Regions from separate parts of the Viridibacillus sp. FSL R5-0888 genome, predicted to be linked through region 3. Evidence: riboswitches for the same ligand, from Rfam matches in the RefSeq annotation. Region 3 holds a riboswitch; each other region holds the start of a gene.
What was found. Region 3 has a riboswitch for S-adenosylmethionine ahead of MKY02_RS14215 (methionine biosynthesis PLP-dependent protein). Riboswitches for the same ligand answer to the same signal wherever they lie in the genome.

Region 1 (8,053 bases), 2.3 Mb from region 3:
CCCCATCGTACATACGCATCTTTTTCACAAGATCAATACTTTGCTTTTTAGGTGTTTCTAACCTAGTTAAAACAGAAAAGATTGCAGCTACTTTTAATGCATGAGGGGCAATATGAACATGCGCCATATCACTTTCATTAATCATTTTCTCGTAAATTCGCTCTTCCTGACTTACTTTTAAATTATAAGGAATAGGCATCACAATAATTCTTGAGTGAAGTGCCTCGTTCTTTTTATTTGAAATAAAAGATCGGTATTCAGTTTCGTTCGTATGAGCAACAATTAACTCGTCAGCACTTATTAATGCAAATCTGCCTGCTTTAAAATTGCCTTCTTGTGTTAATGACAATAAGTTCCACAAAAACTTTTCATCTAATTTAAGCATTTCCTGAAACTCCATCATGCCACGGTTTGCTTTGTTAAGTTCTCCGTCAAAACGGTAAGCACGTGGATCTGATTCAGAACCAAATTCCGCAATCGTTGAAAAATCAATACTACCAGTTAAATCAGCAATGTCCTGTGATTTTGGATCAGAAGGTGTAAATGTCCCAATCCCCACACGTTTATCTTCTGAAAATGTAATCCGTTCAATCATGACATTTTCAATAAGGCCATCATATTCTTTTTCGAGTCTCATCGTGTTTAAAGGAGATAAATTACCCTCTATGCGCAAACCATACTCTTCATAAAAATCTTTACGCAAATGGTGAGGAATAAGGTGGAGTGGGTCTTCATGCATCGGACATCCTTTTATTGCGTATACCGCTCCTTCATCTGTTCGTGAATATTGCTCAAGCCCTCGTTTTAGCAATGTCACAATTGTAGATTTCCCTCCACTCACGGGTCCCATTAATAATAAAATCCGCTTGCGAACATCTAATCTTCTTGCTGCAGGATGAAAGTATTCCTCTACCAATCTTTCAATTGCCGATTCGAGCCCGAAAATTTCTTGTCCAAAAAAGTTAAATAATTTTTGCCCATCTCTTTCTTCTAATCCAGAGCTTTTAATCATATTGTACACACGTGAATGGGCTGTTTGAGCAACTTCCGGCCTTTCCTTTACAATGTTTAAGTAATCCGCAAACGAGCCTTCCCATTTCAGTCTGTTTTCTTCTTCACGATAAACTTTAAACTTACTTAAAATGTCTATAGCCTTCCCTCCATTCTTAGCCTGATTTATAACATAGTATGAAATTAGAGAAATAATGATACCCAATAATGAGTCATTGTTGAGGATTCTTCTTTGAGGAAATCTTGAAGTAGCTCATGGAGCATGCATTCAACTGGTTAAAGTGTCATTAATCCTACTAAAGACCAATTTTATAGTTGTCAGCAGTTTTACCTTTTCTGCCATTCCTTCTAAAAAAATTGTGAATGTCAATATGTCATTATGAAACTCCCTATATAACAAACATATAATGTACTGTAACAACTTCGGAGGTGATTACACTGATTCATACGGTTAAACCAGGTGAAACACTGTTTCAACTTTCTAGAGATTATCGCACACCGCTATCCGCAATTATAAGCGCGAACCCATCTATCAATCCAAATGTACTTTATATTGGCCAACCTATTGTTATTCCAGGTTTTCCTGATCCTAATACAATTCCATATCAAATTGATGTTTCACTCAACAATCGTTGGCTTAGATTATATAAAGATGGTATTTTACAAAAGCAATATCCTATTGCGGTTGGAAAAATGTTAACCAATACACCTGTAGGAAATTTTATTATCATTAATAAAGCACCTAACCCAGGAGGCCCATTTGGAACAATGTGGATGAGCTTATCAAAAGATACGTATGGAATTCACGGCACAAATGATCCAAGCTCAATCGGTAAGGCCGTATCTCACGGCTGTATTCGTATGCATAATGAGGATGTAGAAGAGTTAGCAAGTATTATTCCAATAGGAACTCCGGTTTTTATACATCCATAATGGTAAATAGGACTACCCACAATAGTCTGATAGCTGACTTTTGTAGATAGTCCTTATTTTAAAATCTATTTATTCCAAACGTCTTTAGCGATACGTACAACATGACGTAATTTTTCCCATTGCTGTTCTTCAGTTAATAGATTGCCTTCTTCAGTAGAGGCAAAACCACATTGTGGACTTAAACAAAGTTGATCGATATTCACATATTTCGTTGCTTCTTCGATTCTTCCTTTAATTTCATCTTCATCTTCGAGTTCAGAAGTCTTGGAAGTAATCAATCCCAAAACGACATGTTGATCTTTAATGAATCGTAATGGATTAAAATCTCCTGATCGTTCATTATCAAATTCTAAGAAAAAGGCATCCACATTCACACGTGAGAATAGTTCTTTTGCGATCGGCTCATACGCACCTTGATATAACCATGATGATTTAAAATTCCCTCGACAAATATGGATCGTAACCGTCATATCTTCCGGTTTATTTGCTACTGCTTCAACAGTAATATCAGCAAACTTTTTTACTAATTCATCTGGATCAAATCCCTGCTCTTTTATCTTATCTCGGAAAACATCACTGAACAAAGCTCCCCAGCTTGTATCATCTAATTGTAAGTAGCGGCACCCTGCTTCATAAAAAGCTTGAATCGCATCTTGATATACTTTACTAATATCTTTAGCTACCTCATCGAGTGAAGCATATGTAGGATTGCTTAAATACGGTTCGCTTCCAACTACACCCGAGTAAAAAATCATATTAGGTCCTGGGATTGTAATTTTAGCAACATGCTCACCGGCAATACTTTTCAAATACTTAAAGTCTTCTAAAAATGGATGTTCTTTAGGGAACTTTAATTTCGAATCGACCATGTATGCCTCCGCTTTTTTCATCGCTCCATTAAAAGCACCCGAAAGGTCTATTTCATAAACACGAATCCCTTCAATCGCTCTGATAAAGTCTAAATGCCACCATCTTCTTCTAAATTCACCATCTGTTACAGCAGATAGACCAACTTCTTTTTGTTTTTCAACAAGCTTAGCAATTTCTATATCCTCAACTAATCGTAATTCTTCTTTAGTGATCTGACCTTGTTGATATTGTGCTCTTGCATCTTTAAGTACTTGTGGGCGAAGAAAGCTCCCTACATGGTCTGCTCGAAATGGTGCTTTAGTTACTGTATTAGTCAAATTAGACAACCCCTCTGAAGTTAAATTTGTATTTTTTATTGAGCTTTTCGAGGTACAAAAAAACCCCTTCTTAAAAGAAAGAAGAGATTGGCTTCATGGCTATTTACTCTTCTTATCTTCAAGCGTTACGCTTCTGGAATTAGCACAGTGCAAAAAAAGTCTGTTGCTGAGATATCAAAGGGCCAGTCCCTCCATCTCTCTAAATAAGAAAGTTACATATTTAATTACTAGTTAACAATCTACATGTATATCCATAGAATGTCAATAATCAGAACTATTTACCTGTTCAATTCAAGTTTTATCTTATTAAATATTTATTAATTCGTAGATTTGATATCGATCATATACTTTATTTAATTCTAATGACTAAAGTAGTGTCTGTGACTATGGTCCATAAAATTAAAGAAACGCACATCTTAAAAGATGTGCGTTTCTTCTGCTATCTATAATTATCCTCTTCGTCCGCCTCTTCCACCACGTTTAGACTCGGTGCTGCGTTTTAGAGTAGATAAGTTATCTTCACTTGATTTTAAGAATTTAGCCATCTTATCTTCAAAGGTTTCCTTCGGTTGGAAATTGCCTCGTGGACGACTATCTTTCTGGCGATATGGACGCTTCGTATATGAAGACGTATTTTCAACAGGTTTATCAATCGCTTTTTTAATGGATAAGGCAATTTTTCCTTCTTTTTCGCTTAGGACCTTAACTTCTACTTGATCCCCAACTTTCAGATGGTCATTAATATCTTTTACGTAAGCTTCTGCAACTTCACTAATGTGCACAAGTCCTGTGACCTTATCTGGCAACTCAACAAACGCACCAAAATTTGTGATTCCTGTAACCTTACCTTGTACCTTGCTACCAATTTCTACTGACAATCCATTTCCTCCTAATAAATACTATACTTTATTATATCAAATTTAATTTTTGGCGCCAGTATTCCGCTATATTTTTTAATATCAACAATATTTCCAATTTAATACTAATAACTTAAATAGTATCCGTGACTGGCACAATTAGATTTTTTAAAAAAATCTATCGTAATAGAGGGAATTGATAATATATTCAGAATATACAAGTGAAGGCGAAAGACCATTTTTGAGAGGAGGAAATGAGTAATGTCAAAGAAAGTATTATTGTTAGCTGGAGATGCCGTTGAGGCTTTGGAGATTTATTATCCTTATTATCGTTGTCTTGAAGAGGGCTATGATGTGCAAATAGCTGCTCCATCGAAGAAAAACTTACAGACGGTCGTTCATGATTTTATTGGTTGGGATACTTATACAGAGAGTAAAGGATACTTAATTGAATCTCATTTGGCGTTTGAGGATGTACATCCTGAAGAGTATGATGGATTGATTATCCCTGGAGGTAGAGCTCCTGAATACATTCGATTAAATGAAAATGTTCCAAAAATCGTTGCTCATTTCTTTGAGGCAAATAAACCTGTTGCAGCAATTTGCCACGCTAGTCTCATTTTAACAACTGTTTCTCAATACTTAATAGGTCGCGAATTAACGGCTTATATCGCATGTAAACCAGATGTAGAAGCTGCGGGTGCAACTTATATTGAAGATCCTCTCCATGTTCAAGGAAACCTCATTTCCGGACATGCTTGGCCTGATCTACCCGGATTTATGAGGGAATTCATTAAACAACTGAATCAATAAGGTTTGTTAATAAAAGATAGACAAAAGAACGTATCCATATATCCTAAAGTATTTTGGATACGTTTCTTTATAACTACTGATTCACTTCCTCATAAACCTCATTCATAAACAGTAAGCATTTGAAATTAGTATAAATTAAAATGTAGATCAGTTTTAATCTGTAATTCAATTGGATATTCTACACTCTAAGCTACTAAATTCCCCACACTTATTCTGCCTGCATTATTATTTCTCCGTTTGTTTCACAGAATAACCTTTTTGTAATTACTATATTTTTATTTCAAAAATACTATTTACAATCCCTTTCATTAAAAGCTACATTAAAAAATTTTTTTTAAGACAATCCAATGAGGCTTTTCTGTCGCTATTGCAGCCTAAAAATATTTGTAGGATGAACTTTTCACCTCTTAACTAAATGTATTAAAAACAAATCTTTGTCCATTCTAATATCACAAGGAGGTGAAAGTTATGGCTTCAAATAACCGAAGTTCAAATAAACTTGAAGTACCTGGTGTTCAACAAGCGATTGATCAAATGAAATATGAAATTGCTCAAGAGTTTGGTGTACAACTTGGAGGAGAGGCTTCTTCTCGTGCAAACGGTTCAGTTGGTGGAGAAATTACTAAACGATTAGTTCAAATGGCTGAAAACCAAGTAAAAGGAAATTCCGGGAAATAAAAATCCAAAGTAAGAAGGTAGAGTTATTATGCTCTACCTTTTTACTTTGGATTTAAAAACTTTAATTTAAATAATCACAGTCTAATCGAATTCTTCTAATTGGAATTCGTTCTTAAATGATTATAGTAACTTCTACCACATACTGCTTCAGAATGTACAGAGTGTATGTGGCAACACAAGGGTGCTGGTAGGTTTATTCCATTCTTAAGACCTTTTTCTTTCAGAAAACAGACTTTATCAAAATAAAAGGTGCGGCCGCAAAGGAACTTGAAACTAAATAAAATAAGTACACATGAGTTGATGTGATTCATTTTTTCTCTAACTTTTTAAGAGTTTCATCATTTCACTGTCCCGTCAACATTCTTTTCCAAAGTTATCAAGCAATGCACGCACTTCATCTGTTGATTTCGTGTTCATCAATTGATTTCTTAATTCAGCAGCTCCAGGGAATCCTTTGACATAAATTTTAAAAAAGCGATGAAGCCCTGTCATTGATCGTGGTAGTACTTCCGCATATTGATCTTGAAGATCAAGCTGCAGTCTTAAAAGATCAAGATACTCTTTACTGCTATGCTCTTTTGGCTCTTTTTCAAAAGCAAAAGGATTTTTAAAAATACCTCGCCCGATCATAACGCCATCAATACCATATTGTTCAGCAAGCTGCTGCCCAGTTTGACGGTCAGGAATGTCTCCATTGATTGTTAGTAGCGTATTTGGTGCGATACGGTCACGTAATTTTTTGATTTCCGGAATTAGCTCCCAATGCGCATCTACTTGGCTCATTTCCTTTCTTGTACGTAAATGAATAGAAAGGTTCGCAATATCCTGTTTTAAAATATGCGTTAGCCACTCCTCCCACTCATTTATATCGTTATAGCCAATTCGTGTTTTCACGCTGACAGGCAGTCCGCCCTCTTTTGCTGCTTGAATAAGTTCTGCCGCAACATCTGGACGCAGAATAAGACCACTACCTTTCCCTCTCGATGCCACATTCGGTACAGGGCAGCCCATATTAATATCGATGCCTTTAAATCCTAGCTCTGCCATGCCAATACTCATTTGACGGAAATATTCGGGATTATCCCCCCAAATATGTGCCACCATTGGCTGTTCATCTTCTGTAAAAGTCAAACGGCCACGCACACTTTTCATGCCCTCTGGATGACAATAGCTATCCGAGTTTGTAAACTCTGTGAAAAATACATCCGGTCGACCGGCTTCACTTACAACGTGACGAAAAACAACATCTGTCACATCTTCCATTGGTGCAAGTACAAAAAATGGTCGTGGTAAATCACGCCAAAAATTATCTATCATTTCAAACTCAAATCCTCTCACTATGGATACAACTTCAAACTCTCGGTCAAAAAATATAAAGCCTAATGTTCCACTTCTTTTACACTTATATCATGTTTAATAACTTATTATCAAACACAAGTACATTTGGACATTTATAATTTATGAAAAACTATTGTGAAAATCTGCAATATTTATTTTAACCAAAATTGATCCTGAATGTTATTTTACACACAAAAAAGCAGATGGTATAGATTTTTTCTATACCATCTCCAACCTCGCGACCACTTCGCAATGTGTCGCATGCGAGAACTTACTACATAAGAAATAAATTTATCTAAACATAAATAACCATACATTTGAAAAACCCCTTTCCAAAGAAAGAGGCTTTTGTGAAAATTAAGTATACTATTCCCTTACGCTCTATATCTTACAGCCAAACCTTTTAAGAATTTACGTGCGAAATTATCGCCACAATCTTTATAATTTCTATGCCCTGGCTTTCTTAAAATAGCGCCTAATTCACCTTTTGAAACGGCTATACCGCCATCATCAAGGATATCCAACATATCTTCCGTTGTTAGTTGTAGTGCTACTTTCAATTTCTTAAGAAGCATATTATTCACATGGTCCTTAGTAGTTTCAGGAGCTTTTGGTTGTCCTTGTTTTGTATCTTGTTTTCCTCTTTTGAAAGTAATGAAACCATTTAAAAATGACTCTAACATTTTATAATCACATTTTATCTGATCGTCATTTTCTTCTACGCTAGCTTCATCATCAAATTCATCTTTTGATTTTGTCAATATTTTTGGTACTTCTTCTCTTGTTACTTCCATACCACCAAGTTTAAATATCTCTACCATATCTCTATTTTTTATATCTAGAGCGTATCTTGTTCTAATTAAAATATCATTGTTATCCATTTATAATGCACCTCATACTATTGCTTATTTTCTTCGTCGCTTCAGCAGTTTGATTGTCCTTTAAGAATCTTAACACGTATATACACAACGTTGTTAGTAGTACCTTAAAAAAATTCTATTTCTATCAATTAGCTTTAGGAGTCGACATCTATATATTTACATCACCTACATTATTCAAATGGCGATAACTCTCCAAATATGTGTAAACACTCTTACAATCTCCATTTTCACAAGAACTAACGTTTTTTTCAAGTTATGTCGCATTCTCTTTTAAACTTCCATAAAACGGAATATAACTTAGTACTCACACATCTTTATTTTCTCGCTTACTAACTAATCTATACTACTCTTTAGT
Region 2 (8,053 bases), 2.0 Mb from region 3:
ATTGCGAATATCGCTAACCAATTATTTGCAATGGAATCTACTGTGTTACGTACAGAAAAAGCTATTGCTCGTGATGGGGTAGACAAAGCAAGCCAAAAATTACTATATACTCAAATCTTCTGCCAAGAAGCGTTTGAAGAAATCGAAAAAGAAGCAAAAGAAACAATCATTACAGCTGTAGACGGAGACAATGCTCGTATGATGTTATCTGCGCTTCGCAAACTTACTCGTAACAATCCTTACAATGTTATTGCCAAGAAACGTGAAGCATCAGTTAAACTAATTGCTGCTGAGAAATTTGTTGTCTAAAATAAGCTAGTTGAGAATCCGAACACAACTTTTGTGTTCGGATTTCTTGCTTGTAGACTATACTCCCACTACAATAGAATTAAATAGTTTGGAAAAAGGAGCATGTATATGTCTATTTTATTCATTCAATATCCAAAATGTACAACTTGTCGTAAAGCAAAAGCATGGTTAGACGAAAATGGGGTAAACTATACAGATAAGCACATCGTTGAAGAAACACCTTCTAAAGAGAAATTAAAACAATATTTAGATGCTAGTGGTTTACCATTAAAGAAATTTTTTAATACTTCAGGAATGAAGTATAGAGAGCTACAATTGAAAGATCGACTTGCTGATATGACGGAAGATGAGCAATTAGAATTGCTTGCTTCGGATGGTATGTTAATCAAGCGTCCAATCGTTACAGACGGTAAAAAAGTGACGTTAGGATTTAAAGAATCAGACTTTGAACAGACATGGAAATAACACAGACATATGCTTGTTTTTACAATGGAAATATGTCAAACTTAAAGTGAATTTAATTACATATTTGGAGGGGTATTCATGAGCACACCAAAAGACTTACGCTATTCTGAAGAACATGAATGGGTAAAAACTGAAGACGGAAAAGTACGTATCGGTATTACACATTTCGCACAATCTGAACTAGGCGATATCGTTTTTGTTGAACTTCCACAGGTTGGCGACGAATTAGTAGCAGACGAACCATTCGGCAGTGTTGAATCTGTAAAAACTGTATCAGAACTTTACGCACCGATTTCTGGTAAAGTTGTTGAAATTAACGAAGAGCTTGAAGAAAGCCCAGAGTTCGTTAACGAATCTCCATACGATAAAGCATGGATGGTTGTAGTTGAACCAGCTGATAACGCTCAAGTTGATGCATTATTAACTGCAGAACAATACGAAGCAATTATCGAAGAATAAGATCTGAAAACGCCGTGCATTTGCTCGGCGTTTTTTTAAACTTGGTAAACGGCAAAAAGTATTTGTTAGGAGGGTATATATGACTTTTAACAAGCTGATTATCGTGGAAGGGCGCCAAGATAAGTTGCGAATTGCGCCAATACTAGCAGAGAACATTCCGATAATATGTACGAATGGAACAGTTAGTGCAAGCCGATTAGAAGAAATCTTGGCACCATATGAGGACTGCGAATTGTATGCATTCTTTGATGCTGACTCATCGGGTGATAAGCTCCGTGCTCTTTTTAAAAGAGAGTTCCCAAATGCTCGTCATCTACACACCTCCTCTACTTATAAACAAGTAGAAGCTACTCCTAGAAGACATTTAGCTAGAATATTATTGGCGGCAAATTTTACAGTTCATAAAGAATATCTAATAGTATAGGAATGAAGAAGATGGAAGAATGGTCACGTGAACAATGGGAAGAAACTATGAAAAACTCCTCGCTTTCGGCTTTTTATTTGTATACACCATTATGTGGGACGTGTGCAGTTGCGTCGAAAATGATGGAAGTAGTAGAACATGTCGTTAGCGATATTCCTATTGGTAAAGCGAACTTGAATTATATACAAGATGTAGCGTTTGATTATGAAATAGAAAGTGTCCCATGCTTGATTATTTCGAAGAATGGGAAAATTCATGATAAAATCTATGCCTTTCAATCAGTACCTTTTTTGTTTGAAAAATTACGTCAAAACGATTGACGTTGAAGCAATAGCGTGATAAAGTAGCAAACATAACTAATTAAATATAGTCGTTACTCTTATTTAGAGAGGTGGAGGGAAGTGCCCAATGAAGCCCGGCAACCGTCATATTTATATGGCACGGTGCCAAATCACACAAAGTATTTACTTTGGAAGATGAGAGAACGGTTTTACGTATATAGCTTTGCGTTGAACCCTTCTGTTAATCTGCAGAAGGGTTTTTTTAGTTTCTAAGAGATGCCAGTAGAAAGTGCATACTTTTTAGTTTTAAAATAAAGGTGGTATGACAGTGATTCAGTTAGAAAATGTTGTGAAAAAATATAAAACCGCTAACGGAGAGTTAACCGCTGTCAAAAATGTGAATTTATCTGTTGAAGACGGAGAAATATTCGGCATTATTGGATACAGCGGAGCAGGCAAGAGTACGCTCATTCGTTTATTAAATGGTTTGGAGCAACCGACGACCGGTAAAGTTGTTGTGAATGGTCAGGAAGTTTCGTCGATTAAAGGAAGTGCGTTACGTAATGCGCGTCAAAAAATCAGTATGATCTTCCAACATTTCAATTTACTTTGGTCACGTACTGTAGAAGAGAATATAGCATTTCCATTAGAAATTGCAGGTTTATCTAAGGCAGAACGTCAGAAAAAGGTATTAGATCTTATTGAATTAGTTGGTTTAAAAGGCAGAGAAAAGGCGTATCCTTCTCAATTATCAGGTGGTCAAAAGCAACGTGTAGGTATTGCTAGAGCACTGGCAAATAACCCAGAAGTACTGCTTTGTGATGAAGCTACTTCAGCACTTGATCCTGAAACAACGGATTCAATTTTAGATTTACTAGTCGATATCAATGAGAAATTAGGCTTAACTATTGTACTTATCACGCATGAGATGCATGTCATTCGTAAAATTTGTCATCGCGTGGCAGTAATGGAAGCTGGACAAGTTGTTGAAAATGGTGATGTTCTAGAAGTATTCCAATCACCACAAGCAGACGTTACAAAACGATTTGTTTCTCAAATTACAGATACGAATGAACGTAAAGAATCAATTGAACAAATTATTGAAAACTACCCATCAGGAACACTTGTAAAATTAATGTTTGTAGGCTCTTCAACTGGTCAGCCAGTTATTTCACATTTAAGCCGTGAACTTAATTTGGACGTGAATATTGTCCATGGTAATATTTCGCAAACGAAAAGTGGACCATATGGCACGCTGATTATACAGTTAGATGGCAATAATGATAATGTACAAAAAGCAGTCACATATATGAATGAACATGGAGTAAAAACGGAGGTGATCGAAAATGCTTAATGATCTCTTCCCGAATGTACAATGGGACAGAATGTGGGAAGCAACGATAGAAACACTGTATATGACAGGTGTTGCTACAATTTTCACTTTTGTCATTGGTTTAGCTTTAGGTATTTTGCTGTTTTTGACGAGCCCTCAGCAATTATGGGCAAATAAATTAGTAAGTTGGTTAACAGGTTCGATCGTGAATATTTTCCGTTCGATTCCATTCATTATTTTAGTGATTCTATTAATACCATTTACGAAACTATTATTAGGCTCAATTCGAGGTCCCAATGCCGCATTACCAGCATTAATCATTGGAGCAGCACCGTTTTATGCGCGTATGGTTTTAATTGCGTTAAAAGAAATTGATAAAGGTGTCATCGAAGCGGCACGTTCAATGGGCGCAAAAACTTCTACGATTATCGGTAAAGTGTTAATCCCAGAGTCATTACCCGCATTAGTTTCGGGTATTACTGTAACAGCTATCGCACTTGTTGGATACACAGCAATGGCAGGTGTTATTGGGGCAGGTGGACTAGGGACATTAGCATTCTTAGACGGTTTCCAAAGAAGTCAAAGCGATGTAACTTTCGTTGCAACAATCCTTATTTTAGTAGTGGTATTTGTTATTCAATTCGTCGGAGATCTTATTACGACGAAGATTGATAAAAGATAATTTGGGCTTATACGGTATAACCGATCACATATAACTAAACAGTATAAAAGGAGCGTTAAGAACATGAAGAAATTTGTAGCAGGAATCCTTACGGGAGTATTAGCCCTAAGCTTAGCAGCTTGTGGTAAATCAGAAGAGAAATTAGTAATCGGTGCAGCTAATACACCACATGCAGAAATTTTAGAAAAAGCAGAGCCATTACTTGAAAAAGAAGGTATCAAGCTGGAAATCGAAAGATATCAAGATTTTGTTTTACCGAACAAAGATCTGGCGAATAAGGATTTAGATGCTAACTTTTTCCAACACGTCCCTTACTTGGAACTTCAAAATAAGAAAAATGGATATGATTTTGTAAATGTTGGTGGAGTGCACGTCGAGCCAATCGGTATCTATTCTAAAAAATATAAAAAACTCGAAGATCTTCCAGAAGGCGCGACAATTCTTCTAAGTAACTCAGTTTCAGACCATGGTCGTATGTTATCCCTACTTGAAGCAAAAGGACTTATCACGTTAAAAGAAGGCGTAGATAAAACTGCAGCTGAAATTAAGGATATTACTAAGAATCCAAAAAACTTTAAATTCGATGCAAACACTGCACCCGAAATGCTTGTACAAATGTATAAAAATGACGAAGGTGACGCAGTATTAATCAACTCTAACTTCGCTATTGATGCCGGTATAAGCCCAGGGAAAGACGCAATTGCATTAGAAGATAAAGAATCAGAGTACATTAATGTGATTGCTGTTCGTAAAGAAGATGAGAATAACGAAAAGATTAAAAAATTAGTTAAAGTGCTCCATTCAAAAGAAATGCAAGACTATATATTAAAAGAATGGAACGGGGATATTGTTCCTGTATCTGAATAAGAAAGAATTGAAACACCCAAGCTGAATAAGCTTGGGTGTTTTTATGTATTTATAAGTTAATAACAATATTTAGGTAATTATGCTACGTGAATATTGTAAACCTTGAAATTAGTTGATTAACACAATCTAATTATAATAATTTGAAAATACTTAATATTCCGGATTATTGTTGTGCTATTCACTTTAATAAGTGGGTGTGATAGAGTGTGCATATACTTTTAGAAAAGACATATGTATTTATCAGGAGGACATTTTATGAAGATCAAGTTTGGTTTATTGCCACGAATTATCGTCGCGATTATTTTGGCAGCGTTACTAGGTACTATTATGCCGAAAGATGGCGTTCGTATATTTGCAACATTCAATGGTATATTCGGAAATTTCTTAAACTTCGTTGTACCGTTATTAATCGTCGCATTTATTGCACCGGGAATTGCACAATTAGGTAAAGGGTCTGGAAAACTGTTAGGGTTAGCTACTTTCTTTGCTTACTTTTCTACTTTAATAGCTGGATTCTTTGCATTCTTTGTTGCTTCAAATGTTTTACCGAATTTAATTTCAACTTCTGGAAGTGAGCAATTTTCTAACCCAGAGAAATTTTTAGCGAAATCATTTGTAGTAATCGATATGCCACCATTGATGGACGTTATGACGGCTCTATTATTAGCCTTCATCCTAGGGATTGGAATGGCATCTATCAATAGTGAATTTATGAAAAAATTCTTTGATGAGTTTAATTTAATTATTGATAAAGTAATTTCGAAAATTATTATTCCGTTATTACCTATTCATATTTTTGGTATTTTCTTAAATATGACTTTTGCTGGTCAAGTAGCAAAAATTCTATCAGTTTTTGCATTAGTATTTTTATTAATTATTTTAATGCATTTATGTATCTTGGTATTACAATATGTAGTAGCAGGCGCTATTAATAAGAAAAATCCGTTCTATCTTTTGAAAACAATGGCACCTGCATATTTTACAGCTCTTGGAACACAGTCATCAGCTGCGACGATTCCGATTACATTAAAGCAAGCACGTAAGACAGGTGCTTCTGATCGAGTAACAGGTTTCACTGTCCCACTATTTGCAACAATTCATTTATCAGGCAGTACAATTACTTTAACAACATGTTCAATTGCTGTAATGATGTTAAATAATCATGCGTATTCATTAACTGAAATGATACCTTTCATTTTCATGTTAGGTATTGTAATGGTTGCAGCACCTGGTGTACCGGGTGGCGCAGTAATGGCAGCGACAGGTATTCTTCAATCAATGTTAGGTTTTGATGAAACTATGGTGGCGTTAATGATAGCTCTATATCTCGCGCAAGATAGTTTTGGTACAGCTACAAACGTAACAGGTGACGGTGCACTTTCAATGATCGTTGATCGCTTCAGTAAAAAAGAACAAGCGTAGTTAGAAAATAACCATGCACTATAAAAAGGCCTTCCGAATATTTCGGAGGGCTTTTTATTATTTAAACTGAGTCAATAATGAGAAGAAGTTATTTACAAAGCTTAAGAAAACTTGTTCAGAAGGAGCTAAATCACGATTAGTAGGTGAAATAATACCGACCGTTCTTGTAAACTCTGGTGAAACTAGCGGTAACTTTACAGTGCGTCTAGGTGTGGAGTCATAAAAGGCGCTTTCAGGTAATAAGCTTATGCCGATTCCAGCAGCTACTAAACCTTTTAAAGCATCCATATCTTCACCCTCTGAAGTGATTTTAGGTGTGAAGCCAACAGATTTACAAGCTTCAACAGCCACTTTATTGAGAATATAACCTTCGGGGAAAAGAACAAAATCCTCATTCCGTAAATCAGATAAATGAATGGATTCCTTTTGTGCTAAAGAATGAGTGGCTGGTAATAAGGCTGCAATATTTTCTGTAAATAAAATCGTCGTATTGATGGCATCGTCTTTTTGTGGAAGTGGACCAAGGAACGCTAGGTTTAGTTCTCTGTTCTTCACTGCATTTATTAAATATCGGTAAGAGCCTTGGCGCAAGTGGAATGATACATTAGGGTGCTCTTTTTTAAATGCTGAAATAACAGTAGGCAACAAAAAACTCGCTAAGCTCGTAGGAAAGCCGATTTTGATCGTTCCCTTTTCTGGGTCCAAGTATTCGTCGATTTGCTTTTTGGCAAAATCGATTGCTTGTAAGGCAGCAATGCTATGTTCGAGAAATGTTTTACCAATTGGCGTCAGTTTGACATTTCGTCCAACTCGCTCAAATAGCTTTGTACCTAGTTCTTCTTCTAAATTAGCTATTTGGCGACTTATCGCAGATTGAGCAACGTGTAAGTTTTCAGCAGCTTCAGAAATATGTTCAAGCTCCGCAACCGCAACAAAATAGCGTAATTGGCGTAATTCCATCGTATGTCATCTCCCATTCATCTAATTTATAGATTAATAATATATAAATTATATATTGTTTATATCAATTTGAAAAACTAAAATAAATTTAAGTCACTTTTTAAGTGAAGAGGGAGGGATTTACATGACATTTCATCAACTTCCAACAGCACAGGGATTATACTCCCCACAATTTGAGCATGATGCCTGTGGTATTGGTTTATATGCTCATTTAAAAGGTAAAGCCACACATGACATCGTAATGAAGGGGTTAGAAATGCTATGCCGTTTGGATCATCGTGCAGGGCGAGGTAGTGACGGCAAAACGGGTGATGGGGCAGGATTAATGGTCCAAATTCCGGATGCATTTTTCAGAGCGATTTGTACTGAGTGGACTTTACCTGATCAAGGACGCTACGGTGTCGGGATGTTATTTTTCACTCAAGATAATACTGAACGACAAGATATAGAGAATAAGATGAATGCATTGATTGCTGAGGAAGGCCAAGAGTTATTAGGCTGGAGGACAGTACCAATCAACACAGATCCTTTAAGTGACACTGCTAAGGAAACAGCGCCAGTTGTACGCCAAGTGTTCATTAAAGCGGCTAATGTCAGTAATTCCCTCGCCTTCGAGCGTAAGTTGTATCTAGTTCGTAAGCAAACAGAGCACTGGGCAACAAAAAATGACAAAAAGTTTTATTGTGCAAGTTTTTCGAGCCAAACAATGGTTTTCAAAGGATTACTGACACCTCAAGAGGTGGATGAATTTTACATGGATTTGCAAGATGAGCGATTTGCATCGGCATTTTCATTAGTTCATTCACGTTACAGCACGAATACATTCCCAAGCTGGGAACGTGCACATCCGA
Region 3 (8,053 bases):
CATTCTCTAGATTTCCAATGATCTGCTACATACTCACCTAGATGAGCATCAAAACTCGGGACGATATACGCATCTATTTGATGTTCTAACATTTTTTTTCTTAACAGGGCTACTCGATCTTTAATATTCATTCCTAATACCTCCATCAGTCTAGTTTTGTGTCTTCACGATTATATAACTATGTAGTTCATAAACTATTCAGTAGTTCTATTTTTCAGAATTCACTAAATATAATCATACATCTAAATTAGATCAAAGTCCTAACTTAAATGAGGCCTACCTCGAATTAATAATAATGAAATCTAGATAGAAGCAAAAGAAAACATTGAGTTAACAAAGATTACTTTGTTTTTTAGATACCGATGGCCGCTGTAAGAACGTTATTATAGATTCTGTATGGTTTAAGATTGATTAACCGAGTTTCTATTTTTATTTTCTTCATTCAAAATATAATCTACTATAAAATACCTTCACGATAATACAAATTAATATAATCATTCCTATAAAAATAGTGTTTAATTTTTTTGCAATACTCAAGTTAAATGCCTCTTTCTGTAGTCCGTTATGATTTCAGCAAATATCTCAAAAACATAGATTAGACACTTTTTTTAGTTTTTTATTTATAATAAGTAAACGAGTATAAAGAGAGCATATGATGAATGAATACATACACAATATATTTACTATATTCTCCTTCAAAGTAAGTTATAGATAAATAATAGGAAATAGAAGGTTAACAACTGCCAACAAAAATACTTATACTAATGTGGTTTTCTAATGAAAAAGCCTCCATGCTAGGAGTATATACCCTGCATGGAGGCTGTTATGTCATATGCTCGTTTTTATTAACGCGTATTAAATACACTTTCAGTTGTAACACTTACGCATCCATACTTAGATTTAAAGCCACGGTATTTATTTGTTCCATAGTTGCTGTTTGTTCTTTCAAAGAAGGAGCTATCAATTCTAAATTAACTGTATTTGTTTGAAGTTCTTTTGTTACTGAAAGAATAGAATTAACAAATTTTTAAATGAAAATAAATATCCGTCCAGTATTGGTTTAAAACAGCTAGGACAAAAAAATATACGTGAAACTCTTGATACGTATTCCCATATTGATATATCTCAAAAATAACAAGCAACACAATTATTTAATGAATTAAACAAATAAAAAAGTGACCAATCATGACCACCTTTTTTGAAATGGTCACTTTTGGTCACTTATTAAAAATTGTAAATACGCAAACTCTTGATACGACTAGTCTTGAATAGCTGCTTCTAATGCTACAACCATCATGTCATTAAATGTTAATTGACGTTCTTCAGATGTTGTTACTTCACCAGTAATGATATGGTCACTTACTGTTAGGATTGAAAGTGCTTGACGGCCATATTTAGCTGCTAAAGTATAAAGTGCTGCAGATTCCATCTCAATTGCTAAAACACCGTAACGAGCTAACTTTTCATTTTGGTTTTCTTCACTATAGAACATATCAGCAGTAAAGATGTTACCCACTTTTAAATTAAGGCCAGCTTCTTTCCCAGCATTATATGCTTTTAAAAGTAAATCAAAATCACCTGTTGGAGCAAAATCTAAACCATTGAAAATGATTTCATTCATTTTAGAATCAGTAGAAGCACTTTGAGCAATAATGACGTCACGAACTTTAACATCTTTTTGGATTGCTCCACAAGTACCTACACGGATTAACTTTTGAACACCGTATTCTTGCATTAATTCGTTTACATAAATAGAAATTGACGGCACACCCATACCTGTACCTTGTACCGATACACGTTTACCTTTATATGTACCTGTAAACCCTAACATATTACGTACTTCATTATAAGGTATAACATCTTCTAAATAAGTTTCTGCAATGTACTTTGCACGAAGTGGATCACCAGGAAGTAGTACAATGTCTGCGATATCGCCTTGTTTTGCATTAATATGAATACTCATTAGTATCACTCTTTTCAATAGTATTGTTATTCATCATATTTCTATAATTTGGCTATGATGCTACAAGCATTGTACCAAGAAAGTCTGACCTCTGACAATTATTATCTTAAATAAGCTATAAAAAACTTACATTTTTCAATATATCCAATTTTTATTAAATTATTACTTATTTTATTTATATTTTAACTCATATAAATACCAAAGCTCATCAAAAACGCGCGCACTCATTTCTTCATCTGCTTTTTCTTCGACATATCTCGAAAGTAGATGAAAATCTGTTGATTGTTTAGGAAAGCTATGATCGTGAAAAGCCGCTTCTGCAAACGTAGATTTCTCATCATATTTTCCACCACCACGAAATGATTGAACATAACTGTAGAACGAATGATTCATAAATATCTCCCTCCTAATAGTTACATAGTAATGATTTATTTTTCGAAAAGTATAGAATATTCTTTCACAAAGAAGTAAAATGAACATTATTCAATAGAAATATGGAAAGTTGGTGACAAATTGGTTAAAAAATCAAAAAGAAGTAGTGAAATTGTTAAGAGAAGTGATAATCAAAGCACTAACAAGTCATCAGTTTCAAAAGCTTCATTTTTCAAAATGAAAAAGAAGAAAAAAAACATTGAAGTTCATGGACCTATTCAATCGAACTTTTTCAAAATGATTCGTGGCCGTATCATTATTAACTTCTTTATACTCATCATTATTCTATCAGCAATGCTTGTTGTTTCCTATTCAAATATGTCTAACCTCCAAAATGAATTAAAGGTGTTCACAGGGAAAAATCTAGTAGAGCAGATGAAAGTAAATAGTTTAGCTGCGGATATTGCGAAACTGTCAAACTCTGAACAAAGTTATATTATTACAGGAAAAGATAATTTCTTAAGACAGTATAGTCAAGATAAAGACCGAATTGAAGCAAATTTATTAGATTTACAAAAAATATTCTCTGATCGTAAAGAAGAGCTAGATCGAATTACTTCCATTGACCAATTTTATGACAATTATATTCAGTATTCGAAGCGACTGATAGATACACGCCAAAATTCAGGCCTTGAAAATGCTCAAAAACTTGTTCTCGCTGGAAATGGCAAGACAGCTATGAGTTATATAGATGTGCATATTGAAATGATTAATGACGTACTAACCAAGAAAAACAACGAGCAAATCAAATCACTTGAACAACAAACAGAAATCGCAATGATAATTTTCTTAATTTTAACAATATCATCTATTATTTTAACTATAATAACTGGTACTATCCTGTTCCGTTCAATTAAACGTAATACAGCTGCAATTAATACATCTATTCTAGATATCGCACAAGCTAATGGTGACTTGACAAAACGGGTTAAAGTCAAGACAAAAGATGAATTTGCAGAAATCGCAAATAGTACAAATGTGTTAATCACATCCATTTCGGCATTAGTAAAACGTGTGAGTACACTAGCGGAGAACGTCTCAGCCAGTGGCCAACAATTAATGGCTTCAGCAGATGAAAATTCGAATATTATTCAATCAATTGCTGATTCAACAGGCGAAATCGCTGAAGGTAGCGAACAAACAATGCTACGGATGAATAACGCAGTTCAAAAGATGAATTTATTAGAAGAGGCGGCTCGTTATTTAAGTACAGATGCAGAACATGTGAAAACAGCAACAGATCAGATGAAAGTCGCTGCTGAGCTTGGTGGAAAAACTGTCGAACAGTCATCAAATGTTATGATGTTAATAGAAGAAACTATGGCCAATACGACAGAAACCGTTGAAGCACTTGGTAAGAAATCATCCGAAATTACTTCCATTATTCGTACAATTACTGAAATCTCGGAACAAACAAACTTACTTGCCCTTAATGCAGCCATTGAAGCTGCCAGAGCTGGTGAGCATGGTAAAGGATTCGCTGTCGTTGCAAATGAGGTTCGAAAGTTAGCAGAGCAATCTCAAAAAGCAGCACGTGAAGTAACCGGGATTGTTTCGTCAATTCAATCAGAAGTACAAGCTATTGTCTCACAAAACCATGATGGTGTACAAAACGTCATACGCGGTGTTGAAGTGACAAATGAAACAAATGCTTCCTTAGATAAAATTATTAAACAAACAAACGAAACTGTAGCCATTATTAACAAAATGGTAGTTCAAATTGAGCAAACTTTAAGCTATAGCCAAGAAGTGGCTGTATCCTTTATAGAAGTAAATCAAATTGCTGAAAATACAGCTATGAGTACAGAGCGTTCAGCAGCTTCTGCAGAAGAAGGCTCTGCTTCAATGCAAGAAATTACAGCATCAGCGATTGAACTATCTCATCAGGCAGATGAGTTACGAAAAGTGGTTGGGGAATTCAAAGTATAACTTTTCCACTAAATGACTTGCAAACTCTAATGAGATTGCAAGTTTTTTTATTTCCCACTATTGATTTCGCTTTATAAAAATTTACTAAGTTCATACTATATCCCTCCTACCCTACACCTTTTCAAGACAACCTTTTATAGTAATATTAATGAATACACTTCAGTTATAGGCTCTATATAAACAAAAATGGCCAGAGATATTATCATTTCTCTCGGCCACTTACATATTTACATATTCATCATACGTTTTATTACCATGTACTTTGCATCCGTAAAGATAACATTGAGAAACATAATATGGCTCGAAGAAAATTTTAGGACGGTAGCCATTCAAAATACGACCAATCAGTGTATTATATTTTTCATTTGTATGTTGCAAGTCCATAATGGTTTCTTCAATATTCCCCTCTATGAATTCTCCATCCATCGCCCTTACTTTGCTTTCTACAATTTCATCAGTCGTTTCTGTCTTCATCTGGTCTATAATATCTGCGGTTTCTTCTACTCTACCTAATTGAATGAGTGAGTAGACATAATGTTCTACCCATTCATATGATCTAACTATTTCTCTCCATCCCATTTCAAATAACGGGATTGCTTCATCAAAATAGTTGATTTGAGCAAAAAGTTCAGCCACGTTTACTCCACCCATATAATTTTCATCATTTTCATTAACTTTTCTCAGTGTTTTAAGTACAGAATCGTGATCATCTAACTGTAAGTATGAAACCATTTCCGCATATTTCAAAAAATCGCCATCAGTTGCGGACTTTTTATAATGTTCTGCTGCCTTTTCAAAATTGTTCATATTAAAATATGCTGCTGCTAAGTTCGCATGGACTACTTCAGTATCTTTCATTTTTAATGCATATTCTAAAATCCTGATGGCTGAAATGTATTTTTCCATTCGCAAATAAATTTCACCTAGTAAAGCAAAAGGAAAATAATGCTTTGGCTGTTTTTCAATTGCTTCAGCTAAAAGGGGTAAAGTTTTATAATATTCTTCTGTGTCTCTTATATAAAAACATGCTAAGTTATGGAGCGATTGTATATCTCTCTTTTCCATTACTGCTTGCTCTAGCATCATTTGAGCTTCTTCAAATTTAAATTCTAGTAATAACTGATTAACAGCTATGTCATTTAAATTCATCTTGTCACCTTCCAATTCAACTATGCAATAATAGCATATTCATATAAAAATTGTACCACTTATAGAAATTTATAAACTTTTCAAATTAGATTTGCTTCATAATAAGGTTGATATTATCATATTCACATGGTAAAATTTCATTATTATTAACTTTCAAACAATTGAATATATTTACTTATCAAGAGAGATGGAGGGACTTGGCCCGTCGATATCTCAGCAACCACCCTAAATGCGGCAAGGTGCTAATTCCAGTAGACGTAGTCTTGTAGATAAGGAGATTGACTTCATATTTTGAAGGCCCTCTTCCTTAGAGGGCCTTTTACTTTTTTATAAAGGATGATGACATGATGACAAACAAAAACATTGCGACACAATTAGTTCAGCTGGGAAATCATACCGATTCCAAAACAGGTGCTGTGAACACACCAATCTATCTTTCTACCGCCTATACTCATGATGGGCTTGGCCAATCAACTGGTTATGACTATACACGTACAAAAAATCCAACACGTACCGTTTTAGAAGAAGGTTTTGCTAAATTAGAATCTGGAGACGCTGGCTTCGCCTGTAGTAGCGGGATGGCAGCTGTTCAATTAGTTCTATCCCTATTTAAATCGGGTGACGAAATTATTTTACCTGAGGATATCTACGGTGGTACATACCGTTTACTCGGTCAATACCAAGAACAATATGCAATCAAATCTCATTATGCAAAATTCTCTTCTGTATCAGAGGTTGAAGGTTTAATAAATGAAAATACACGTGCTATTTTCATTGAAACACCAACCAATCCATTAATGCAGGAGTTTGATATTGAACTTTATGCTAAGCTTGCAAGAAAGCATAGTTTATTATTAATTGTTGATAATACTTTCTTAACACCTTACTATCAACGCCCAATCGAGCTAGGTGCGGATATTGTTATACATAGTGCAACTAAATACATCGGTGGTCATAATGATGTTCTAGCGGGTCTTGTTGTAAGTAAGGGTAAAGAGCTTAGCGAAAAACTATTCACAAACCATAATGCTGCAGGTGCAACGCTTGCTCCAATTGACTCATGGTTACTGCTACGTGGATTAAAAACATTACACCTTCGCATGAAACAACATACTGAAAATGCTAAGCACATCGCGGCTTATTTAGAACAAGAACCTTTAGTAAAAGACGTTCTGTTTGCTGGTAAAGGTGGAATGATTTCCTTCCGTTTACAAAAAGGTGAATGGGTTGGTAAGTTTTTAGAAAACTTGAAGTTAATCGTCTTCGCTGAAAGCCTGGGTGGTGTTGAAAGCTTTATCACATATCCTACTACACAAACACATGCGGATATTCCTGAAGCAGAACGAATTGCTCGCGGTGTTGATGACTCCTTACTTCGTTTCTCAGTTGGTATTGAGGAAGCAGAAGATTTAATCGCGGATTTACAACAAGTTTTTTCTATCTTAGAAAAAGAGGTGTCATCATATGAGTTCAATTAATGAAAACATTGAAACAAGTTTAATCACTGCTTCTACTCGCGGTGATTACGAGCAAAAAACAGGTGCAGTTAATGTTCCAATATATTTATCATCTACTTTTGATCAAGAGCATTTCGATTCGTTTGGTCCATATGATTATAGTCGCTCTGGTAATCCAACTCGTGATGCATTAGAGAAAACGATTGCTGAACTTGAAGGAGGGGCACGCGGATTTGCATTCTCTTCCGGTATTGCGGCCATCGCGTCTGCATTTATGATATTAGAAGCTGGCGACCATATTGTTGTGACATCTGAAGTGTACGGTGGAACATACCGTTTTGTGACACAAGTGTTAACGAAATTTGGCGTTGAGCATACATTTGCTGACTTCTCTGATTTAACATCAGTAGAAGCGGCTATACGTCCAAATACAAAGGTGTTATATATAGAAACTCCAGCTAACCCGCTTCTAGGTATTACAGATATTGAAGGGGTTGTAGCTATTGCAAAGGCAAATGGTGCTCTAACATTTTTAGATAACACATTTATGACACCTTTATACCAACGTCCATTAGACCTTGGTGTAGATGTAGTGTTACACAGTGCCACTAAGTTTTTAGGAGGACATAGCGATATTATTGCAGGGCTTGCGGTAACAAAGGACGTAGAGCTTGGTAACCGAATCTACTTCATGCAAAACTCATTCGGTGCCATTTTAGGCGCACAAGACTCCTTCTCATTAATTCAAGGTATTAAAACGTTAAATGCACGTTTAACACAATCGACAGCATCCGCATCAAAACTTGCAAATTATTTAGAAGCTCACGAATTAGTAGAAGAAGTTCATTTCCCTGGCTTGAAATCGCATCCAGGTCATGACATCCATGCAAAACAGGCAAAAAGTGCTGGAGCTGTATTGTCATTTAAATTACCTAATCGCGAAATCACTAAAGCGTTTGTTGAACATGTTCAAATTCCGATTTTCGCAGTTAGTCTTGGTGGCGTAGAATCAATTCTCTCATATCCAGCCACAATGAGTCACGCAGCTATTCCTAAAGAGGAACGCGAAAAACGTGGTATTACAGACGGTCTTTTACGCTTCTCTGTAGGCCTTGAAAATATC
Region 4 (8,053 bases), 520 kb from region 3:
CTTGATGGACGGTCGCCTTCAAAATAGAATTCTGAATAGGCAGCATCATGTAAAATAATGACATTATATTTACGGCCAAATGCAACTGCTTTAGCGAAAAATGCTTCGTTAGGCATTGCAGGAACTGGATTTCCTGGTAAGTTAAGAATCATCAGTTTTGCCTTTTCAGCAACCTCTACAGGAATTGCATCGAAATCTGGTAAGTAATTATTTTCTTCTAATAAAGGCATATAGTAAGGAATAGCTTCTGCAAGATGAATACCGGCATCAAAGGCTACGTAGGCTGGGTTCGTCGTTAGTACATAGTCACCTTTATTACAGAAGGCCATCGGTAAATGGACAAGTCCTTCTTGTGAACCCATTGTTTGAATAATTTCCGTATTAGGATCTAAATCTACATTAGTACGACGTTTGTAATAACGGGCTACCGCTTCGTAGAATCGTTTCGTACCACTTAGTGTATAACCATATGAGCTGGCTAATGCACTACGCTCAGACAATACTTTACGTACTTTTTCGTCTGGTGGAAGATCCGGGCTTCCTAAGCTTAAATCGATTAATTTAACGCCTTCAGCTGCTTTCGCATTGGCCGCCGCTTTCAAATCACCGAATATTGCTTTTGGAAACATAGCCATTTTTTTTGATTTTTCGATTTTCACATGCAAGCACTCCTTAGTTGCAAAAGTAATTTTAAGAAATATTTTAACATACTAAAGCTATTATGTAACAGATAAACTTTAGTAATTTCATATTATTTGATAAATATTCTCTGAATGTTCAATGTTTATAAATGTTTTAAGATTAAAAAAAGAGATTTTAGTTCATCTTCACTAGTGAAATATATTAATACAAGTGATATTTATATTGGCTTGCCTCTAAAAATGATCTATATATTACTACTATATGGTAGCTTTAATTATGTAAATATACAAAATGTAACAATCGAATTGTTGTTTGGGGTTATAGTAAATAAATCATCTATCATTTTTAGAGTGAAGATTCCGAGTTCTAATAAATAGATTTTGTAACAGTTTATGATACAGATTCGGACTAGAATAGTCATAAAGTAGGTACATCATCAATTGAATCTGTCTCAACAGTATCAAAAAAATTGGCAAACTTTAGTGAGGATTTAGTTAACTCTGTAAAAAGTTCAAAATAAAAATTTTATGGTAAATCAAATGTCTTATAGTAGGCATTTGATTTTTTTGTGGAAAATTGTATGTATTTTCAAAATAAACTATTATAAAGTTGGTTTTTACTATGGAAGTGTTGCAAACCTTATTAAATTTTCAAAAAAACTATAACATGATGCTTTTTCTTAGTGTTTTACCTTCATTGATATAGAAATGTTTAAAAAATAAATATACTTAACTTAGATTTCATCATAAAAGAAGAAATATGTTCATATATTTCTTAAAGAAAAGACCGTGAAAAATAAGGTTTAGAATGAACTTGACGCAAATTTTTATCTTCTATGAAATATTTTATTTTCGATAAAAATGGAATGTGTATTCTAAATCAAATAATAGAATCAATACATTTGTTATAAGTGTAGTTCGAAATTGATGGTGAAAAAGGAGGTTTGATATGCATATAAATGTAATATATAGACCTAGGTTTTATGCTAAATATGGAAAGAGACTATTAGATGTAGTTGTTTCTAGTATTCTTTTGCCTATTATTGTACTTATGATGCTAATAATAGCTATTGCATTACTAATTGTATCTGGAAGACCTATTTTCTTTACACAAGAGAGAACGGGATTAAATTACTCAAACTTTCAAATTTGGAAGTTCAGGACGATGCGTAATGATCTTAGTCAGAGGTGTAAAGTGACTGACTGGGAAGGTGGGGTCCCCGAACAGTTTGTTTTTAAGAACTCACAGGATACGAGGATGACAGGTATAGGGAAGTTACTAAGAAAAATGAGCTTAGATGAACTACCACAAATTATTAATGTTTTAAAAGGTGAAATGAGTCTAGTAGGACCAAGACCTGAAGTACCTGAAATTACAGCTTATTATAATGTAGAACAGTCTAAAAGATTGTATATGAAACCAGGAATTACAGGATTGGCGCAAATAAATGGACGTTCTAATATTCCTCATGGAAGAAAAATAAATTATGACATTGATTACGTAGAGAATTGCTCTTTACTACTCGATATCAAAATATTAATTCGCACTATTCGTGTGGTTTTTAGTCGAGAAGGAGCTTATTGATATGTAATTCAAGTTATATTTCATCTATATAAATGGCCATGTATTGCGAGCAAGTCGAAAAATAATGAAGTTTGATCATCCAGTAAACTGACATGTGAAGCCAAAAATGATGGAGTAAAAAGAAATAATAGCTTATTTCACTTATACATAATAGATTCTTAGAAGGTTTTTAGTATTTGTAACTGTATTACAGGCAGTAATGTTTGACTGTTAACAGCGGCTATTAATTCCATATTAAAAACCAGATAATTGCAGCAAAGTATTTGTGTAATCATAAGCATTCGTTAATGGTGGTTTCAAGGTAAATAAATTGGCCATATGGAGAACAGTTTCATTAATCAGCGTATATTGGCTAACACAAAGATCAAAGAAAGGTGAGTTAATGAAAATTGTTCAAATAATCACGAAATTAGATACAACTGGCGGAGCTCAAACACATGTACTTGCTCTCACAAAACAACTTGCTTTAGATGGACATGAAGTAACAATACTCACTTCAAAAGGAGAACTCATTTTTAAGCCGTTAAATGAAAAGAATATAAGCATTATTCAACTTCAAAATTTAAAATGGGCTATTCACCTTGTAGCTGATATTCGTGCATTTTTTGAAATACGTTCCATATTACGTCGTATTAATCCAGATGTAGTAGCTCTTCATTCATCAAAAGCGGGTGTAGTTGGTAGGTTAGCAGCTTTTTCTTTAAATATACCAACTGTCTTTACTGCACATGGTTGGGCATTTACTGAAGGAGTAAAACCAATAAAACGTTGGATTTATCAACAAATCGAGAGGGCATTTGCGAGAAAAACGACTAGAATTATTACTGTTTCAAATTATGATTACGCACTTGCTATCAAAAAAAAAGTTGGCAAAAAAGAAAAAATGACGACGATTCATAATGGTATTCAGAATAGTAATAAACATAGCTTTCCTCAAAATAAAATATCAAAAATCGTTATGGTAGCAAGATTTGAGCAACCTAAGCGTCAAGATCTTTTGATTGAAGTTCTTTCCTCAATGAAAGAAAATGAGTGGCAGCTAGTTTTCATAGGTGATGGAAAAGAGATGGAAGCTGCAAAAACGTTAACGCTACAAAATGGTATCGACCACCGCGTTACATTTCTAGGTTCTCGTGATGATATAGAAACACAACTACAACAGGCTGACATCTTTGTCCTTTTGTCTAATTTTGAAGGACTACCTATTTCTATCTTGGAGGCAATGAGAGCTCAGTTACCAGTTATCGCTTCGAATGTAGGGGGTGTACAAGAACTCATTATCGATAATGAAACAGGGTATATAGTAAATCATGATATACAAGTTATTAGAGACAAGTTGATTCAATTACTAGAGAATAGCGACTTAAGGCTGCAACTTGGTCATGCAGGTTGCCGTTATTTTGAAGATAGATTCTCATTTCATTCTATGTATGACAAAACAGTGAGTCAGTATTTACAGGCTCAAAATGAAAAGAAACAGATAATAGATGTAACAATACTTGATCATCACTAAGTTTTTATTAGCAATTCTCTAGATTTTTAAATTTAGACAAGTTACAAACGGATTTGTATTAAAGGAGGCGATTATCCTAAAGACATCTCGTTCTAGGAGGAAGAATGTAATAAGTAATTCAAAGAAGTTAAGAAATGGAGAGAAGTATTGAACATTCTAGTAACTGGTGGAGCAGGATATATTGGCTCACATATATGTATCGAGTTAATCCAAGCTGGTCATGAAATCATTATTGTAGATAATTTTATTAATAGTAATAAAGAAGTAATCAATCGTATGCAAGCAATCACAAAGAAAAAAATAACATGTCTCTCCGTAGATATTAGTCATAAAGAAGATTTAGAAAAGGTATTTCAAAACTATTCAATCGATAGCGTCATTCATTTAGCAGGTTCCAAATCTGTTTCAGAATCCCTCCACAATCCAATTAAATACTACTTGCAGAATTTGGTAAGCACAATCCAGTTAGTCGAACTAATGAATAAGTATAAAGTACGTCAACTCGTTTTCAGTTCATCAGCAACTGTCTATGGCACCCCAGAACAATGTCCTATCCCTGAAACTGCAACCTTAAATACAACGAATCCCTATGGAACAACAAAGCTAGCTGTTGAAAAATTCTTATATGAATTTGCACAATCCAATCATTCTTTTTCCATTGTTTCATTACGATATTTTAATCCAATTGGAGCACATGAAAGTGGCATGATAGGAGAAGATCCTTTTTCCGTTCCGAATAATTTGATGCCTTATATTACGCAAGTGGCAACGGGTAAATTACCTTTTTTAAATATATATGGAAATGACTATCCAACGCTTGATGGAACCGGTATTCGTGATTATATTCACGTAGTAGACTTGGCAAAAGGTCATGTAAAAGCGTTAGAAAGTTTAAAAGGAAAGTATGGATGGAGAGTATTTAATCTAGGTACTGGTGAAGGATATAGCGTCCTACAAGTTGTAAAAACATTTGAATATGTCTCAGGTATTCCAATTAAATACCTAATAAGTGATCGACGTGAAGGTGATGTTACCATTAGCTATGCAGATGCGACAAAAGCAAAACAACAACTGAATTGGGTAGCAGAAAAAACTTTGGAAGATATGTGTCGAGATGCTTGGAGATGGCAAAGGAATAATCCAAATGGTTATAAGGTAAGGAATGTAGCAGAAAATCAGTTGTTATATATAACTGATTTGTAATTGTTGCATAAAAATGGAATATGATTTATACTGTATTAAACATACTGAATTACCCTGTTTTAAAATACTTTTCTAAAGCCCTATAGGAAAACTATGAGGGCTTATTTCCTATGGTTAAATTGACAGAAATGTTTGCTTATCTGACAATTTAATGATAGGATTAAATCAATTACATATTCTTATCAAGAGAAGCAGAGGGATAAGGCCCTGTGAAGCTTCAGCAACCTCTGATTTAATCAGAAAGGTGCTAAGTCCTACAAGACAAAAGTCTTGGAAGATAAGAAACGAGCGTGTTAAGTTAGCCCTCATTCTTATCCTTAGAATGAGGGCTTTTTATATGCGTGTACATAATAGACAAAAAGGAGAGAAATAGCTATGCCAATTAATATTCCGAAAAACCTTCCGGCAACGGAATTACTAAAAGAGGAAAAAATCTTCGTAATGGAAGAGGACCGTTCAAAAAGCCAAAATATTCGTCCTTTAAATATATTAATTTTGAATTTAATGCCAGAAAAAGAGAAAACTGAGCTTCAATTATTACGTCTACTTGGTAATACACCTCTACAAGTAAACGTAACGTTTTTAAATACTGCAACGTATGTTTCAAAAAATGTTAGTAAAACACATTTAGAATCATTTTATACGACGTTTGAACATGTTAAGCACCGACGCTTTGACGGCATGATTATAACGGGTGCACCGATTGAATTAATGGAGTTTGAAGATGTTGATTTTTGGAAAGAAATCGTCAGTATTATGGATTGGACTAAAACAAATGTCACTTCTGTGTTACATATCTGTTGGGGTGCACAAGCAGCACTTTATCATCATTATGGTATTGGGAAATTCCCACTTGCGAAGAAATGCTCAGGAATTTATGATCATACAATCACAGATCCAACTGTAAAGCTTGTTCGAGGTTTTAATGATATATTCACTGCACCACACTCACGGAATACATCTGTATCTATTGAAGAAGTTGAAGCTCATCCAAAGCTCAAACTACTTTCAGCCTCTGATGATGCTGGAGTATTTATTGTCATGTCAGAAGATGAAAAGCACATCATGATAACTGGGCATTTAGAATACGATGCTCATACTTTGGCAGACGAATATTCACGTGACGTTGCAAAAGGGTTGAATATAGAAGTTCCTCAAAATTATTTTCCAAATGATGATCCAGCAAAACAGCCATATAATACTTGGCGTTCACATACGCATTTATTGTTCTCTAACTGGCTGAACTACTATGTGTACCAAGAAACACCATTTGAGTGGGAATAATATAAATAAATGCTCTATTCTATTAGTAAAATAGCATAGGGCATTTTCTTTTTTTGTAGATACTCTTTATAAGTAAAGACCATTTTCTATTAAAATCTAAAGGTGAGCACCAACAAAGCATACTTTATGCTATTATAAATATAGTTTATCTCGAAGGGAAGACAATTAATGAACTCACCTTTTACATTTATTCATACAGAACCAAAAAATATGGATCCATCTAAAAAATACCCAGCCATTTTCTTATTACATGGAATGGGGAGTAATGAGCAAGATTTACCTGGATTAGTAGCTGAATTTAAAGATAGTTGTCATATTTTTAGTTTGCGTGGTCCTATTACACATAAACCTGGTTATGCCTTCTTTACAATTCAAGATATAGGGGAACCAGATCGTCCAGTTTTTGATAAAGTAGTTCATTTTATCCGAGAATTTATAGATGAAGCTTCTTTCGTTTATAATATTGATGTAGAGAAAGTTGTATTAATGGGCTTCAGCCAAGGAGCTATTTTAGCACAGTCACTAGCATTTGTTTTAGGCGATAAGTTGACAGCAGTTGTCGCTTTAAGTGGTTATATTCCTGATTTTGTGAAAAACGAATATCATAAACAATCAGTGGAACATATGCCAATTTTCATCTCTCATGGTGAATATGATTATGTTCTACCGCATCAATGGGGTCTTGAAAGTAAGGACTTCTTTGAGTCATTAGGTGCAGCTGTCACGTTTAAGAGCTATCCAGACGGACATGGTGTTACACCAGCTAATCACTTAGACTTAGTCACTTTCTTAAAAGAACAAATTTCTTAACTATATTTTAAATGCTACGAGAAAAATTATGTACTGACATAGAAAAATGAGACAAATAAAAACACCTTTCGTTGAAAAATTGGGTATCCTACTTCTAAAAATCAACGTGGAGGTGTTTTTTCTATGGGGACAAGAACCAGTTATCTAGAATAAATGAAAATGAAGGCAATTAAGATGAAATTAGCTGAGATTCCTGTAAAGCATGTATTTGAAGAAACAGCCAGCTGCCATTACAATCTCATCAACTGACTGTTTGCTTTTGATAAAAAGATGAAAAGTTTATAATCCTGCCTTTAATTCAGAGTCCAATAGAAGATCTAGGTCCTTGAACCGTCAAATTGAAAAGTATTAATGATATTTCATAGGGTGTTTGTTTCATATCACTATCTAACCATTGTTGAATAACTCCTAAATGAGCAGAAGTTGGACCAAGAATGACATTCATGAAGTCGGAATTTTCTTTTATATATTCAGATAATTCTATTAAAAAAGGTGCTGGCTGATTTTTAGTATAAAAAAAAGCGGATACTAAATAGAAAAAACCACTTTAGAACAAGCAAAAAATTAAATAGAAGAAAAATAAACAAAGCCATGGTAAAAAGTCGCTCGTGGCTTTGTTTATTTCTATATTAATTGTAAATAGTAATAACTTTAATATTATCGTATGAATAAATATTGATTAAATATAAACCTCGGTAGTCTATATAGATAAGATCAAAATCCAGCGTCTAAGAGAAAATAAAAACCAAACTAGAAAAATACTAGTATGGTTTAAGAATAATAATTGTTACTTTACTGTTTTGTCTGCCTTAAATTGTTGAAATAATTGCTCCCTATTTCGAGGGAAGGGGACATCAATTGCTAACATGCCGTTTTGCAGTAATTGCTCTGCCGTTTCAAATACCCATGGCTTCTCAAGATGAGCTTTTGAAAGTAAGTTAGGTTGTTTAAAAACGGAGACAGGATCACCATGATATAGAATTTGTCCATCACTCATGACAATGATCTCATCAGCCC

Region 1: linked by a shared signal. The riboswitch ahead of MKY02_RS02550 (5-methyltetrahydropteroyltriglutamate--homocysteine S-methyltransferase) and the one ahead of MKY02_RS14215 (methionine biosynthesis PLP-dependent protein) in region 3 are both predicted to bind S-adenosylmethionine.
Region 2: linked by a shared signal. The riboswitch ahead of MKY02_RS03925 (methionine ABC transporter ATP-binding protein) and the one ahead of MKY02_RS14215 (methionine biosynthesis PLP-dependent protein) in region 3 are both predicted to bind S-adenosylmethionine.
Region 4: linked by a shared signal. The riboswitch ahead of metA (homoserine O-acetyltransferase MetA) and the one ahead of MKY02_RS14215 (methionine biosynthesis PLP-dependent protein) in region 3 are both predicted to bind S-adenosylmethionine.

The regions. Positions count from the first base shown of each region.
Region 1 is NZ_JBBPAU010000001.1:514,450-522,502, reverse strand. It holds gene MKY02_RS02560 (PrkA family serine protein kinase) at 1-1,150, opposite strand, end outside; gene MKY02_RS02555 (L,D-transpeptidase family protein) at 1,450-1,944, shown strand; gene MKY02_RS02550 (5-methyltetrahydropteroyltriglutamate--homocysteine S-methyltransferase) at 2,010-3,131, opposite strand; SAM riboswitch class I at 3,241-3,341, opposite strand; gene MKY02_RS02545 (S1 domain-containing RNA-binding protein) at 3,581-4,009, opposite strand; gene MKY02_RS02540 (DJ-1/PfpI family protein) at 4,250-4,801, shown strand; gene MKY02_RS02535 (alpha/beta-type small acid-soluble spore protein) at 5,270-5,479, shown strand; gene MKY02_RS02530 (tRNA dihydrouridine synthase) at 5,834-6,817, opposite strand; gene MKY02_RS02525 (YehS family protein) at 7,192-7,698, opposite strand.
Region 2 is NZ_JBBPAU010000001.1:798,372-806,424, forward strand. It holds gene MKY02_RS03900 (acyl-CoA dehydrogenase family protein) at 1-309, shown strand, start outside; gene MKY02_RS03905 (arsenate reductase family protein) at 418-774, shown strand; gene gcvH (glycine cleavage system protein GcvH) at 853-1,233, shown strand; gene MKY02_RS03915 (TOPRIM domain-containing protein) at 1,313-1,657, shown strand; gene MKY02_RS03920 (thioredoxin family protein) at 1,669-1,977, shown strand; SAM riboswitch class I at 2,034-2,140, shown strand; gene MKY02_RS03925 (methionine ABC transporter ATP-binding protein) at 2,267-3,292, shown strand; gene MKY02_RS03930 (methionine ABC transporter permease) at 3,285-3,953, shown strand; gene MKY02_RS03935 (MetQ/NlpA family ABC transporter substrate-binding protein) at 4,017-4,820, shown strand; gene MKY02_RS03940 (dicarboxylate/amino acid:cation symporter) at 5,076-6,242, shown strand; gene MKY02_RS03945 (LysR family transcriptional regulator) at 6,300-7,202, opposite strand; gene gltB (glutamate synthase large subunit) at 7,327-8,053, shown strand, end outside.
Region 3 is NZ_JBBPAU010000001.1:2,846,174-2,854,226, forward strand. It holds gene MKY02_RS14190 (aminopeptidase P family protein) at 1-131, opposite strand, end outside; gene deoD (purine-nucleoside phosphorylase) at 1,259-1,963, opposite strand; gene MKY02_RS14200 (YozE family protein) at 2,135-2,356, opposite strand; gene MKY02_RS14205 (methyl-accepting chemotaxis protein) at 2,477-4,324, shown strand; gene MKY02_RS14210 (tetratricopeptide repeat protein) at 4,544-5,473, opposite strand; SAM riboswitch class I at 5,646-5,749, shown strand; gene MKY02_RS14215 (methionine biosynthesis PLP-dependent protein) at 5,821-6,951, shown strand; gene MKY02_RS14220 (aminotransferase class I/II-fold pyridoxal phosphate-dependent enzyme) at 6,947-8,053, shown strand, end outside.
Region 4 is NZ_JBBPAU010000001.1:2,325,228-2,333,280, reverse strand. It holds gene MKY02_RS11575 (aminotransferase class I/II-fold pyridoxal phosphate-dependent enzyme) at 1-659, opposite strand, end outside; gene MKY02_RS11570 (sugar transferase) at 1,591-2,226, shown strand; gene MKY02_RS11565 (glycosyltransferase family 4 protein) at 2,609-3,739, shown strand; gene galE (UDP-glucose 4-epimerase GalE) at 3,887-4,942, shown strand; SAM riboswitch class I at 5,119-5,226, shown strand; gene metA (homoserine O-acetyltransferase MetA) at 5,318-6,226, shown strand; gene MKY02_RS11550 (alpha/beta hydrolase) at 6,395-7,036, shown strand; gene MKY02_RS11545 (TetR-like C-terminal domain-containing protein) at 7,335-7,481, opposite strand; gene MKY02_RS11540 (energy-coupling factor ABC transporter ATP-binding protein) at 7,824-8,053, opposite strand, start outside.